DNA from 3 places in the Streptomyces sp. NBC_01381 genome. Region 1 is predicted to be linked to each of the others. Evidence: riboswitches for the same ligand, from Rfam matches in the RefSeq annotation. Region 1 holds a riboswitch; each other region holds the start of a gene.

What was found. Region 1 has a riboswitch for cobalamin ahead of nrdI (class Ib ribonucleoside-diphosphate reductase assembly flavoprotein NrdI). Riboswitches for the same ligand answer to the same signal wherever they lie in the genome.
Region 2: linked by a shared signal. The riboswitch ahead of OG453_RS13575 (ABC transporter substrate-binding protein) and the one ahead of nrdI (class Ib ribonucleoside-diphosphate reductase assembly flavoprotein NrdI) in region 1 are both predicted to bind cobalamin.
Region 3: linked by a shared signal. The riboswitch ahead of OG453_RS28565 (energy-coupling factor ABC transporter permease) and the one ahead of nrdI (class Ib ribonucleoside-diphosphate reductase assembly flavoprotein NrdI) in region 1 are both predicted to bind cobalamin.

Annotation. Positions count from the first base shown of each region.
Region 1 is NZ_JAPEPI010000003.1:630,313-634,609, reverse strand. It holds gene metE (5-methyltetrahydropteroyltriglutamate--homocysteine S-methyltransferase) at 1-1,932, shown strand, start outside; gene OG453_RS41200 (hypothetical protein) at 2,026-2,325, shown strand; cobalamin riboswitch at 2,428-2,652, shown strand; gene nrdI (class Ib ribonucleoside-diphosphate reductase assembly flavoprotein NrdI) at 2,823-3,266, shown strand; gene nrdE (class 1b ribonucleoside-diphosphate reductase subunit alpha) at 3,263-4,297, shown strand, end outside.
Region 2 is NZ_JAPEPI010000001.1:2,880,002-2,884,298, forward strand. It holds gene OG453_RS13565 (helix-turn-helix domain-containing protein) at 184-1,050, shown strand; gene OG453_RS13570 (VOC family protein) at 1,056-1,499, shown strand; cobalamin riboswitch at 1,497-1,684, shown strand; gene OG453_RS13575 (ABC transporter substrate-binding protein) at 1,795-2,790, shown strand; gene OG453_RS13580 (iron ABC transporter permease) at 2,787-3,806, shown strand; gene OG453_RS13585 (ABC transporter ATP-binding protein) at 3,803-4,297, shown strand, end outside.
Region 3 is NZ_JAPEPI010000002.1:1,518,420-1,522,716, forward strand. It holds gene OG453_RS28555 (amino acid ABC transporter permease) at 1-316, shown strand, start outside; partial or broken gene OG453_RS28560 (5-methyltetrahydropteroyltriglutamate--homocysteine S-methyltransferase) at 359-1,614, shown strand; cobalamin riboswitch at 1,699-1,888, shown strand; gene OG453_RS28565 (energy-coupling factor ABC transporter permease) at 1,917-2,609, shown strand; gene OG453_RS28570 (energy-coupling factor ABC transporter substrate-binding protein) at 2,609-3,025, shown strand; gene cbiQ (cobalt ECF transporter T component CbiQ) at 3,032-3,781, shown strand; gene OG453_RS28580 (energy-coupling factor ABC transporter ATP-binding protein) at 3,778-4,297, shown strand, end outside.

The DNA.
Region 1 (4,297 bases):
GTCCCGGAACTGGGCCCGGACACGGTGTTCACGGCCGACTCGACCAAGCAGGTCGCGGAGCTCCGTGAGGCCATCGCGCTGGGTCTGACCGCCCGGCCCGTGCTCGTGGGACCCGTCACGTACCTCCTGCTCGCCAAGCCCGCCCCGGGCGTGGCCGCGGACTTCGACCCGCTCACACTCCTCGACCGGCTTCTTCCCGTGTACGCCGAGGTCCTCTCGGACCTGCGCGCGGCCGGGGCCGAGTGGGTTCAGCTGGACGAGCCCGCGCTGGTCCAGGACCGCACCCCCGCCGAGCTGAACGCCGCCGGGCGCGCCTATCGCGACCTCGGGGCCCTCACCGACCGGTCGAAGCTCCTCGTCGCCTCCTACTTCGACCGGCTCGGCGAAGCCCTGCCGATCCTGGCCAAGGCGCCGGTCGAGGGCCTGGCTCTGGACTTCACCGAGGCGGCGGCCGCCAACCTGGACGCGCTGGCCGCCGTGGGCGGGCTGCCCGGCAAGCGCCTGGTCGCGGGCGTCGTCAACGGCCGCAACATCTGGATCAACGACCTGGAGAAGTCGCTCGCGACCCTGGGCACGCTGCTCGGTCTCGCCGACCGGGTGGACGTGGCGGCCTCCTGCTCGCTCCTTCACGTACCCCTGGACGCGTCGGCCGAGCGGGACATCGAGCCGCAGATCCTGCGCTGGCTGGCCTTCGCCAAACAGAAGACCGCCGAGCTCGTCACCCTCGCCAAGGGACTCGCGGGCGGCACCGGCATCATCACCGCCGAACTCGCCGCCAACCGCGCCGACCTGGCCTCCCGGGCCGCCTCGCCCATCACTCACGACGAGGCCGTACGAGCCCGGGCCGCCGCCGTCACCGACACGGACGGCCGACGCTCCAAGCCCTACACCGCGCGGGCCGAAGCCCAGCGCGCCCACCTCGGTCTGCCGCTCCTGCCGACCACGACCATCGGTTCCTTCCCGCAGACCACCGAACTGCGTACCGCCCGCGCCGACCTGCGCAACGGACGCATCGACACCGCGGGTTACGAGGAGCGCATCAAGACTGAAATCCAGGAGGTCATCTCCTTCCAGGAGAAGACCGGCATCGACGTCCTGGTGCACGGCGAGCCCGAACGCAACGACATGGTCCAGTACTTCGCCGAACAGCTGACGGGCTACCTGGCCACGCAGCACGGCTGGGTCCAGTCGTACGGCACCCGTTATGTGCGACCGCCGGTCCTCGCCGGGGACATCTCCCGGCCCGAGCCGATGACGGTGCGCTGGACCTCGTACGCCCAGTCCCTGACGTCGAAGCCGGTCAAGGGCATGCTCACCGGTCCTGTCACCATGCTCGCCTGGTCCTTCGTCCGCGACGACCAGCCCCTCGGCGACACCGCCCGCCAGGTCGCCCTCGCCCTGCGCGACGAGGTCAACGACCTGGAGGCGGCGGGCACTTCGGTCATCCAGGTCGACGAGCCCGCCCTGCGCGAGACGCTGCCGTTGCGAGCGGCCGACCACCCCGCCTACCTGGACTGGGCCACGGAATCCTTCCGCCTCAGCACCAGCGGCGTACGCGACGAGACCCAGATCCACACGCACATGTGCTACGCCGAGTTCGGCGACATCGTCCAGGCCATCGACGACCTCGACGCCGACGTCATCAGTCTGGAAGCCGCGCGCTCGCACATGCAGGTCGCCCGGGAGCTGGCCGCGCACGGTTACCCCCGAGAGGCCGGACCCGGCGTCTACGACATCCACTCCCCGCGCGTGCCAAGCACCGAGGAAGCGGCCGCTCTGCTGCGTACAGGACTGGAAGCCATCCCGGCCGAGCGGCTGTGGGTCAACCCCGACTGCGGCCTGAAGACCCGCGGCTGGACCGAGACCAGGGCATCCCTGGAGAACCTGGTCACCGCGGCCCGCACCGTACGGTCGGAACTTCCGGAGTCCTGAGGTGAGCCGAGGGCCGGGAGGGGCTGCCTGCTCCTCCCGGCCCTCCTCCCGATGGGGTCACTGTTCGTCCGCCGCAGGGGGGAAGGCGCAGCTGTGAAGAGGGAGCCACGTCATGTGGTCGTCGACGGCGAGCCGTTGGTGGCCCTGACCGACCACGACTTGGAGAACTTGCTGGCCATGCGCAGGCAGCTCGGCGCCCAAGGCGTCAGGCTGCGCTCCGTGAGAGACGCTTTGGCCGATCTGACGGACTTCGTCGAAGAGTTGGGCGACGCGCTCGCGGAAGACGGCCGGAGTGACGATCTCGACGGTCTGCTCGCCGACCTGCCGGAGCGTGTCCGACGCGCGCGCAGAGTCGCCGGCGGCCGGGGCGCCAAGCTCCGCAACGAGCCCTGACCGACCCCGGGAACCCGCTAGTAAGGCTTACCTTAGTAAGTCGCGCATCGCAAGCGTGCGACACAACATCTGGCCGGCCTTGCCGCCGCGCCAACTAGATGTAGTGTTGCCCTCGCTGGTGGTTCGCCGGGTACTCACGTGTCCGGCGAGGCAAGAGGGAACCCGGTGGAAATCCGGGACTGCCCCGCAGCGGTGAGCGGGAACGACCGCCGTCACACGCACTGAGCCGCATGAACGGGGCTTGGGAAGCGACGGCCAGTAGGAACTCTCCGGACACGGAGAGTGCGCCCGTGAGTCCGAAGACCTGCCACTGGTGCGTACGCCGACCGGCGGTGTGCGCGCTCCGAGGCCCCGAGGGAGGGCCGCGTGGCCGTCGTTCGGACTTCCGGTCCGGTGTGCCCTCGTGTGCCGCCGTCCCGATGCCCGCCTCGCGCGCCGCCCTCTCCCCACCCGGTCCTCGGACTTGAGACGGGAACGAGCGAGAGGAGGCGAGGCTGATGTGCCGTCTCGTGTATTTCTCCAGCGTCTCGGAGAACACCAAGCGTTTCGTCGAGAAGCTGGGCCTGCCCGCGACACGCATTCCCCTGCACCCGCGTCGCGACGGCATGCCCGAGGTCACCGACCCGTACGTGCTGATCGTGCCGACCTACGGCGGCGGCGAGCGCGCGGGAGCGGTGCCCAAGCAGGTGATCCGCTTCCTGAACATCGAGGCCAACCGGGAGCTCCTGCGCGGGGTCATCGCTTCCGGCAACACCAACTTCGGCGCGGACTACTGCCTGGCCGGCCGGGTCATCTCGGCCAAATGCGGGGTCCCGGAGCTGTACCGATTCGAACTCCTCGGCACGGACCAGGACGTCCGCGCCGTCAGGGAAGGACTGCAGACGTTTTGGACACGACACTCAGCGACGGGGCAACTGGAGCGGACGAGGCGAGTGGCATGAGCACCCTCACCACGGCGGTCACGATTCCCGCGGCACAGGAGCGCGAGTCGGTCGGGACGCGCAAGGACTACCACGCGCTCAACGCGATGCTGAACCTGTACGACTGCGACGGCCGCATCCAGTTCGACCAGGACCGCGAGGCCGTGCGCCAGTACTTCCTCCAGCACGTGAACCCCCAGACGGTGGAGTTCCCGACGCTGCGGGAGAAGATCGACTACCTGATCGACAACGACTACTACGAAGCCGATCCGATCCGGCGCTACGACTGGGCGTTCCTGGAGGGCCTGTACCGGCAGGCTTACGCCCACGAGCACCGATTCCGCACCTTCCTCGGCGCCTTCAAGTACTACACCTCGTACACGCTGAAGACCTTCGACGGCTCCCGCTACCTGGAGCGGTACGAGGACCGGGTCGTCGCCACCGCCCTGTATCTCGGCGCCGGCGACGAGCAGTTGGCCTCCCGGCTCGTGGACGAGATGATGACCGGCCGCTTCCAGCCGGCCACGCCCACCTTCCTCAACGCCGGAAAGGCCCAGCGCGGCGAGCTGGTCTCCTGCTTCCTCCTGCGCGTGGAGGACAACCTGGAGTCGATCGGCCGGGGCATCAACTCCGCGCTGCAGCTGTCCAAGCGCGGCGGCGGCGTCGCACTGCTCCTGACGAACCTGCGCGAGCAGGGCGCCCCGATCAAGAAGATCGAGAACCAGTCGTCCGGTGTCGTGCCGGTGATGAAGCTGCTCGAGGACTCCTTCTCGTACGCCAACCAGCTCGGCGCGCGACAGGGTGCGGGCGCCGTGTACCTGCACGCCCACCACCCGGACATCATGCGGTTCCTGGACACCAAGCGGGAGAACGCGGACGAGAAGATCCGCATCAAGACCCTCTCCCTCGGCGTCGTCGTCCCCGACATCACCTTCGAACTCGCCAAGCGCAACGAGGACATGCACCTGTTCTCGCCCTACGACGTGGAGCGCGAGTACGGAAAGCCGCTCTCCGACCTGTCGGTCAGCGAGCACTACGACGATCTCGTGGCC
Region 2 (4,297 bases), on a different contig from region 1:
GTTTCTGCCCCCTGAGAGCGGTCTGCGCCCCGTCCGGAGCGGCGGGTCATCGTACGAGGTCAGACGGCAGATTCCCATGATCGACGTCACCGGTCGTGAGGGGCATGGACCGGCCCCGCGCGGGTAGCAGCATCGAACGCTTCCGCCCCGCGCCCGGGCCCCGTGCATCGCATACTGGAACGTATGGAGACCGGCTCCCGCGAGTTCGTGCGGGCCGTCCCGCGGCTCGACGGCATGGTCGTGTCCGCGGTCGGCTACCGCACCACGGGCGAGCTGCCTGGCCTGCACCGCGGCCTGCCCTCCCCGTATCTCACCCTGATCTTCTCGTTCGACGGCCCGGTCGTCAGCGGCCTCACCCCCGAGCAGGCGGGCGGCGCCGACGCGATCAGCACGGACATCGTCCTCGGCGGTCTGCACCAGTCACCGGCGTACGTCGTCAAGCCCGAGCACGAGGCGGGCATCCAGCTCGCCGTGCATCCGCTCGCCGCCCGCGCCCTGTTCGGCGTACCGGCCGCCGAGCTCGCCGGTGACATCGTCACGTCCGGCACGGAGGTGATGGGGCGCCGCGCCGCCGACGTACGGGAGCTGCTGTGCGAGCGGGACACCTGGGAGGAGCGATTCGCCGCCCTGTCCGCCTACTTGAGGCAGCGGGTTGCCGCCGGCGACGCCCGCGGATCCGTCCGCCCCGAGGTCGCCGAGGCCTGGGCCTGGCTGGCCAGGCACCGGGGCGCGGGCACGATCGGCGGTCTCTCCCGGCACGTCGCGCTCAGCGAGCGCAGGCTCACCGCCCTCTTCCGCGCCGAGACGGGGATCGGCCCCAAGCAGGCCGCCCGCCTGATGCGCTTCCAGCGCGCGCGGAACACCGTCGTGCGCTCCGTCGCCGCGGGCGCCGCGCCCGATCTGGCGCGGGTCGCCGCGGACTGCGGCTATTTCGACCACTCCCACCTGGTGCGGGACTTCCGGCAGTACACCGGCACGAGCCCCAGCGGCTGGCTGGCCGAAGAGTGCCGGAATATCCAAGCCGGGAGCCATGGCGGAGGCGAAGAGTAGGAGCCATGAACACCACCGAGAAGCAGCAGACCCAGACCGCAGCCACCCCCGCGGGACGCGCCCCCGACGTCTGGCCGACCCTCCAGGCCCACGACGCACCCGCCCTGATCGACTTCCTCGTCGGCACGGTCGGCTTCCTGCGCACCGCCGTCTACGAGGACGGCGACCGCGTGGCCCACGCCGAGCTCGACTGGCCCGAGGGCGGGGCGATCATGCTCGGCTCGTACGACGAGAAGGCCGAGGCCTGGTGCCTCAAGCCGGGCACCTTCGGCGCGTACGTCGTCACGGACCATGTCGACGATCTCTATGGGCGCCTCACCGATGCCGGAGTGGAGATCATCCGCGAGATCGAGGACCAGCCGTACGGCAGCCGGGAGTTCGCCATCGCCGACCCCGAGGGCAACAAGTGGTCCTTCGGCACCTACCGCGGCTCGCCCCGGCCCGCGTGATAATTTGCGCACGCCAGTCAAACCCACACCAGGGCCAGGGAATCCGGTGCGAATCCGGAACTGACGCGCAGCGGTGAGGGGGAACGGGCGGGGCCACGGCCACTGGGCGTCCACGGACGCCTGGGAAGGCGCCCCGCCCGGCCGATCCCCGAGTCCGAAGACCTGCTGGCACCTCTGTCCGCGCACCGGGCGGCGGAGGTGATCAAGCAGGCCAGGCTCCGCGTATGAGCCATGAGACTCAAGGGATCGTGTGTCCTCCACAGCCCGTCGTGTACGTATACCCGTCCTCCTCGGCATGGCCCTGGCCGTCACGCTGACCTCCTGCGGTGGCTCGTCGACGCCCTCCACCACGGACAAGAAGGCTGCCGGCTACCCGCTGACCCTCACCTCCTGCGGCAAGAAGTCGCAGATCGAGGCGCCGCCGCGGCGGGCGGTCTCCCTCGACCAGGGCTCCACGGAGATCCTGCTCTCCCTCGGCCTCGCCGACCGCATGGCAGGCACCGGCACCTGGACCGACCCGGTCCTGAAGGGCCTGGAGAAGGACAACGCCAAGGTCCCCCGGCTCTCCGACCGCTACCCGTCCTTCGAGAAGGTCCTCGCCCAGGAGCCGGACTTCGTGACCGCCTCCTTCCTGGCGACGGTGAGCAAGGGCGGCGTCGCCGACCGCGCCAAGTTCACCGAGCTCGGCGTCCCCTCGTACGTCTCGCCCACCGACTGCGCGGGCAAGGACAACACCGGCGACGGCGACGGCAGCCGCGTCAAGGCGCTCACCATGGACACGGTGTACGGCGAAGTGCGCGACCTGGCGCGGGCGTTCGGGGTCCAGAAGCGCGGCGAGCGCCTGGTCGCCGGCTTGAAGTCCCGCCTGGCGAAGGCCAAGCAGGGCATCGACGCCTCCGACACGACGCTCCTCTACTGGTTCTCCGACTCCAAGGCCCCCTACATAGCGGGCTGCTGCGGCGCCCCCGGCATCATCACGCGCGAGCTCGGCGCCAAGAACGTCTTCGACGACACCCGCGAGGAGTGGCCCCAGATCAACTGGGAGACGGTGGCGGACCGTGACCCCGACGTCCTGGTCATCGGCGACCTCACCCGCAAGTCGCAGACGGCCGAGAGCGCGAAGAAGAAGATCGAGTTCCTGGAGTCCAACCCGGTCACCAAGAATCTGACCGCCGTGAAGAAGAAGCGGTACGTCCTGCTCAGCGGCCAGGCGATGAACCCCACGATCCGGACGGTGGACGGAGTGGAGCAAGTGGCGGACGCACTACGCGAGTTCGGGCTCGCCAAGTGACGCTCGCGCGGGGCGCCCTGCTGTGGGCGGCGGGCGTCGCCGCGCTCGCGCTCTCCGTGGCGGTGGCCGTCACCATCGGCCCCGCCGCCATCTCCGTACCGGATGTGTTCTCGGCGGTCGTGGCGCACCTCGGCGGGGGAGAGACGGGGCTCACGCCGCTGCGGGACGGCATCGTCTGGAACCTGCGGATGCCGCGCACCCTGCTCGCCGCGGTGTGCGGCGCGGGCCTCGCGGTCTGCGGGACGGTCCTCCAGTCCCTGCTGCGCAACCCGCTCGCGGACCCCTTCGTCCTCGGCGTCTCCTCCGGGGCGTCCACGGGAGCCGTCGTGGTCGTCGTCCTCGGGGTCGGTGGGGGAGTCGTGTCGGTCTCGGCGGGCGCCTTCGCCGGCGCCCTGTGCTCCTTCGCCCTGGTCCTGCTGCTCAGCCATGCGCTGGGCGGGAGCGCCGACCGCGTCGTGCTCTCCGGCGTCGCGGCCATGCAGCTGTTCTCGGCGCTCACCTCGTTCGTGATCCTGACGGCGGCCGACGCGGAGACGACGCGCGGGGTGCTGTTCTGGCTGCTCGGCTCGCTCAGCGGGGTGGGCTGGACGGACGTATGGATCTGCGCCGCGGTCCTCCTGGCGGCGCTCACCGTCTGCCTGGCGCAGGCCCGCACCCTGGACGCCTTCGCGTTCGGCCAGGACGCGGCGGCGACGCTGGGCGTCCACGTGGCCCGCACCCGTCTGATCCTGCTCTCCGTCACCGCCCTGCTGACGGCGGTCCTGGTCAGCAGCGCGGGCGCCATCGGCTTCGTCGGCCTTGTCCTGCCGCACGCGGCCCGCGCGGTGGTCGGCTCCGGGCACGCGCGGCTGCTCCCGGTCACGGCGCTGGCGGGCGCGGTGTTCCTGGTGTGGGTGGACACACTGGCCCGCACGGTCCTTGACCCCCAGGAAGTGCCGGTGGGAGTCGTGACGTCCCTGATCGGCGTCCCTGCGTTCGTCCTGGTCCTCTACCGCACGCGGAAGGCCGCCCTATGACCGCCGGACTGCGAGCGGACCGGGTCAGCCGCCGGGCGGGCGGCCGCCTCATCGTCGACGGGGTGAGCATCGCCCCGCCGCCGGGCGCGACGGTCGGCCTCCTCGGCCCCAACGGCTCGGGCAAGTCCACCCTCCTGCGCCTGCTCGCCGGTGTCCTCTCCCCGGCCTCGGGGGTGGTCACCCTGGACGGCCGCCCGCTGCCGGAACTCGGCCGCCGGACGGTGGCCCGCAGAGTGGCCGTCGTCGACCAACACTCCGTGACCCAGGTCGACTTGACCGTACGAGACGTCGTACGCCTGGGCCGCATCCCGCACCGCAGGGCCTGGTCCCCGCCGTCGGCGCAGGACGACGAGGCGGTGTCCGATGCCCTTGCCCGCACCGGCCTCACCGACCGCGCCGCCCAGTCCTGGCACACCCTCTCCGGCGGCGAACGCCAACGCGTCCAGATAGCCCGCGCGTTGGCCCAGAACCCCCGCGAACTCCTCCTGGAC
Region 3 (4,297 bases), on a different contig from region 1:
GCTGGTGGTCATCGTGAAGGACACCGCGCTGGGCGGCGCGCTGATCGGTTTCTCCGAACTCCTCGCGTCGGTCCGCCCGATGAGCGCGAACTACGGCGCCAACACCATTGCCAGCTTCACCGTGGTCTCCGTGATCTTCGTCGTGCTGAACTTCGCACTCACGTCCTTCGCGAGCTGGCTGGAGGGCAGGCTGAGGCGCGGCAAGAAGTCCACCGGCGCGGTGGTAACCGCGGACGCGGTCGAGACGCTGGCGACACCGGGCGAGCACTTGGGCCGTGACGATCTCGGGGGAACGGGCGGCAGCTCCAGCAAGTGACCACGTACCGCAGCGGTGTGCGGGAACGACCGCCGTCATACCGAAGTCCTCGCCGAGCTGCGGGCCGCGGGCGCCGAGTGGGTTCAGCTGGACGAGCCCGTCCTGATGCAGGACCGCACCCCGGCCGAAGTGAACGCCGTCGCCCGCGCCTACCGCGATCTCGGCGCGCTCACCGACCGGCCCCGACTGCTCGTCGCCTCCTATTTCGACCGGCTCGGCGAGGCCCTTCCGGTGCTGGCCATGGCGGATGTCGACGGCCTCGCCATCGACTTCACCGGGCCCGCCGCCGCCAATCTCGACGATCTCGCGGCCGTCGGCGGTCTGCCCGGCAAGCGTCTTGTCGCCGGCGTCGTCGACGGCCGCAATGTGTGGATCAACGACCTGGGGAAGTCCCTGGCCGTGCTCGGTACGTTGCTCGGGCTCGCCGGGCGGGTCGACGTGGCCGCCTCCTGCTCCCTGCTGCACGTCCCGCTGGACGCCGACGCCGAGCAGGGGCTTGATCCGCAGATCGCCCGCTGGCTTGCCTTCGCCCGGCAGAAGACCGGTGAGATCGCCACCCTCACCCGCGACCCGGTGGTGCGCGCCCGCGCCGCGGCCGTCACCGACGCGGACACCCGCCGTTCCCAGACGTACGCCGAGCGGGTCGCCGCCCGGCGCGAACGGCCGCCTGCCGCTGTTGCCGACGACGTCCATCGGCTCCTTCCCGCAGACCGGCGAACTGCCCACTGCCCGCGCCGACTTGCGTGCCGGACGCATCGGCACGGCCACGTACGAGGAGCGCATCGTGGCCGAGATCCGCGAGGTCATCGCCTTCCAGGAGAAGACCGGCACCGACGTCCTGGTGCACGGCGAGCCCGAACGCAACGACATGGTCCAGTCCTACGGGACGCGCCATGTCTTCCGCCGATCCTGGCCGGCGACATCTCCCACCCCGAGCCGATGACGGTGCGTTGGACCGCGTACGCCCAGCCCCTCGCCGACACCGCCCGCCAGGTCGCGCTCGCGCTGCGCGAGACGCTGCCGCTGCGCGCCGCCCACCACGGCGGGTATCTCGCCTCGGCCACCGAGTCCTTCCGGCTCGGCACGAGCGGCGTACGGCCGGACAGCCAGATCCACACCGACATGTGCTACGCCGAGTCCGGCGACATCCGCCCGCTCGCACATGCAGGTCGCCGGCGAACTCGCCGCGTCCGGCTATCCCCCCGGACCGCGGTCTGAAGACCCGGGGCTGGACCGAGGTCCGCGCCGCCCTCGAGAACCTGGTCGGCGCCGCGCGCGAGCTCCGCTCCACCCTCTGACCAGGGGCGTACGCGGTGGTGGTGTGCGCTTGCGTGTGCCACCGCCGCGCCCGCCGTGCGAGTTGTCAGGCCCCACGTGGCGCACTAGTGTCACCACGCCTTGGTGCTCGGGAAATCCGGTGTGATGCCGGTGCGGCCCTCGCCACTGTGATCGGGAAAGTCCGGCTCCGGCCCCCTGTGGGGGCAGCCACTGGGTACTCACGTGCCCGGGAAGGCGGAGTCCGGGCGGTACGACCCGTCAGCCAGGAGACCGGTCAAGGCGCGTTGTCCATCCACGAGGTGCTGGAGAGGTCTGTTCCGCCATGCACATAGCCGAGGGTTTCCTCCCCCCGGCGCACGCGATCGCCTGGAGTGTCGCGTCCGCGCCGTTCGTCGTCCACGGAGTCCGTTCCCTCACCCGTGAAGTCAAGGAGCACCCCGAGAGCACCCTGCTCCTCGGCGCGTCCGGAGCCTTCACCTTTGTCCTCTCCGCCCTGAAAATCCCTTCTGTCACGGGCAGTTGCTCGCATCCGACGGGCACCGGGCTCGGCGCGATTCTCTTCCGGCCGCCGATCATGGCGGTGCTCGGCACCATCACACTTCTGTTCCAGGCTCTGTTGCTCGCCCACGGCGGGCTCACCACGCTCGGCGCCAATGTGTTCTCCATGGCGATCATCGGGCCATGGGCCGGGTACGCCGTCTACCGGCTCCTGAAGAGATACGACGTACCGCTCATGGTGGCCGTGTTCTTCGGGGCGTTCGTCGCCGACCTGTCGACGTACTGCGTCACCAGCGTCCAGCTGGCCCTGGCGTTCCCCGACCCCTCCAGCGGATTCATCGGCGCCCTGGGCAAGTTCGGCGGCATCTTCGCCGTCACGCAGATCCCCTTGGCGGTCAGCGAGGGACTGCTCACCGTCCTGGTGATGCGGCTCCTCGTGCAGTCCAGCAAGGGCGAGCTCACCCGGCTCGGCGTGCTGCTTCAGGGCAAGAAGTCCGAGACGGAGGCCAGTGCCTGATGAGCCGCAACGCGAAGATCAACACCCTGCTCCTGGTCATCGTCGCCGCACTCGCGGTGCTGCCCCTGGTCCTCGGCCTCGGCGACGACAAGGAAGAGCCGTTCACCGGCGCCGACGCCCAGGCCGAGACGGCGATCGCCGAGAACGACCCCGAGTACGAGCCGTGGTTCTCGCCCCTGTACGAACCCCCGTCCGGGGAGATCGAATCGGCGCTCTTCTCCCTGCAGGCGGCGCTCGGCGCGGGCGTCCTCGCCTACTACTTCGGGCTGCGCAAGGGGCGCCGCCAGGGTGCCGAACGTGCGCGGGCGGAGGCCGCCGACGCCGAGCCGTCCACGGATGCGGACGCGGACGCGGATGTGGATGGGGATGCGGACGTGGGCGCTGAGGGCACCCGGCCCAAGACCGAGCAGGTCTGATCCGGCGTGCTGCCCATCGACGCGGCGGCGCACAGCAGTCGCTGGCGCCGCCGTCATCCCGTGGACAAGGCCGTGCTCGGGCTCGGTCTCACCGCCCTCGCGGTCTCCCTGCCGCCCTGGCCGGGCGCCGCCCTTGTCCTGGTCGCCGCGCTCGCCGTGCTGCTCGGCCCGGCGGGCGTGCCGCCCCGCAAGCTGTGGCGCGCCTACCGCGTACCGCTCGGCTTCTGCGTCACCGGCGCCCTGAGCCTGCTCATCCAGATCGCAGGACCAGGAGGGTTCATCACGCTCGCCGACGGCGGTCCGGCGCGCGCGGGCGGTCTGCTCCTGCGCACCTCCGCGGCCTCCCTTGGCGTCCTGCTCTTCGCCTTCACCACGCCGATGTCGGACCTGCTGCCCCGCCTGGTCAAGGCGGGCGTGCCGGCACCCGTTGTGGACGTGGCGCTCGTCACGTACCGGATGAGCTTTCTGCTTCTGGACTCCATGACGCGGATCCGTCAGGCGCAGGCCGCGCGGCTCGGGCACACGACCCGGGCCGCCGCCTGGCGGTCGCTCGCCGGGCTCGGCGCCACCGCGTTCGTGCGGGCCTTCGACCGGGCGAGCCGGCTGCAGGCGGGCCTCGCCGGACGGGGTTACGACGGGACGCTGCGGGTCCTTGTGCCCGAGGCCCGGGTCTCCCGGCCCTTCGTGACCGTGAGCGCGGCACTTCTCGTGGCCCTGGTGGCCCTCACCCTCGTACTCGAAAGGCTTCTTCCATGAGCGAGCCGAGCGCTCCTCCCATGCCGCCGGGCGAGTCCCTGGTGGCTCTGCGCGCGGCTTCGTACGCGTACGAGGACGGCCCCACCGTGCTCGACGGCCTGGACTTCGACATCGTCGAGGGGCGTGCACTCGCGCTGCTCGGACGCAACGGCAGCGGCAAGACCACCCTGATGCGGCTGCTCAGCGGTGGACTGCGCCCGGACGCCGGTGAGTTGACGGTCGACGGGAGCAGGGTGACGTACGACCGCAAGGGTCTTACCCGGCTGCGTACGACCGTTCAGCTCGTCGTCCAGGACCCGGACGACCAGCTGTTCGCCGCGTCGGTCGAACAGGACGTGTCCTTCGGTCCGTTGAACCTCGGCCTGCCCGACGCGGAGGTCCGCGCACGGGTCGCCGAGGCGCTCGACGCACTGGACATCGGCGCCCTGGCCGACCGCCCCACCCATCTGCTCTCCTACGGCCAGCGCAAGCGGACCGCCATCGCCGGTGCGGTGGCGATGCGCCCGCGCGTACTGA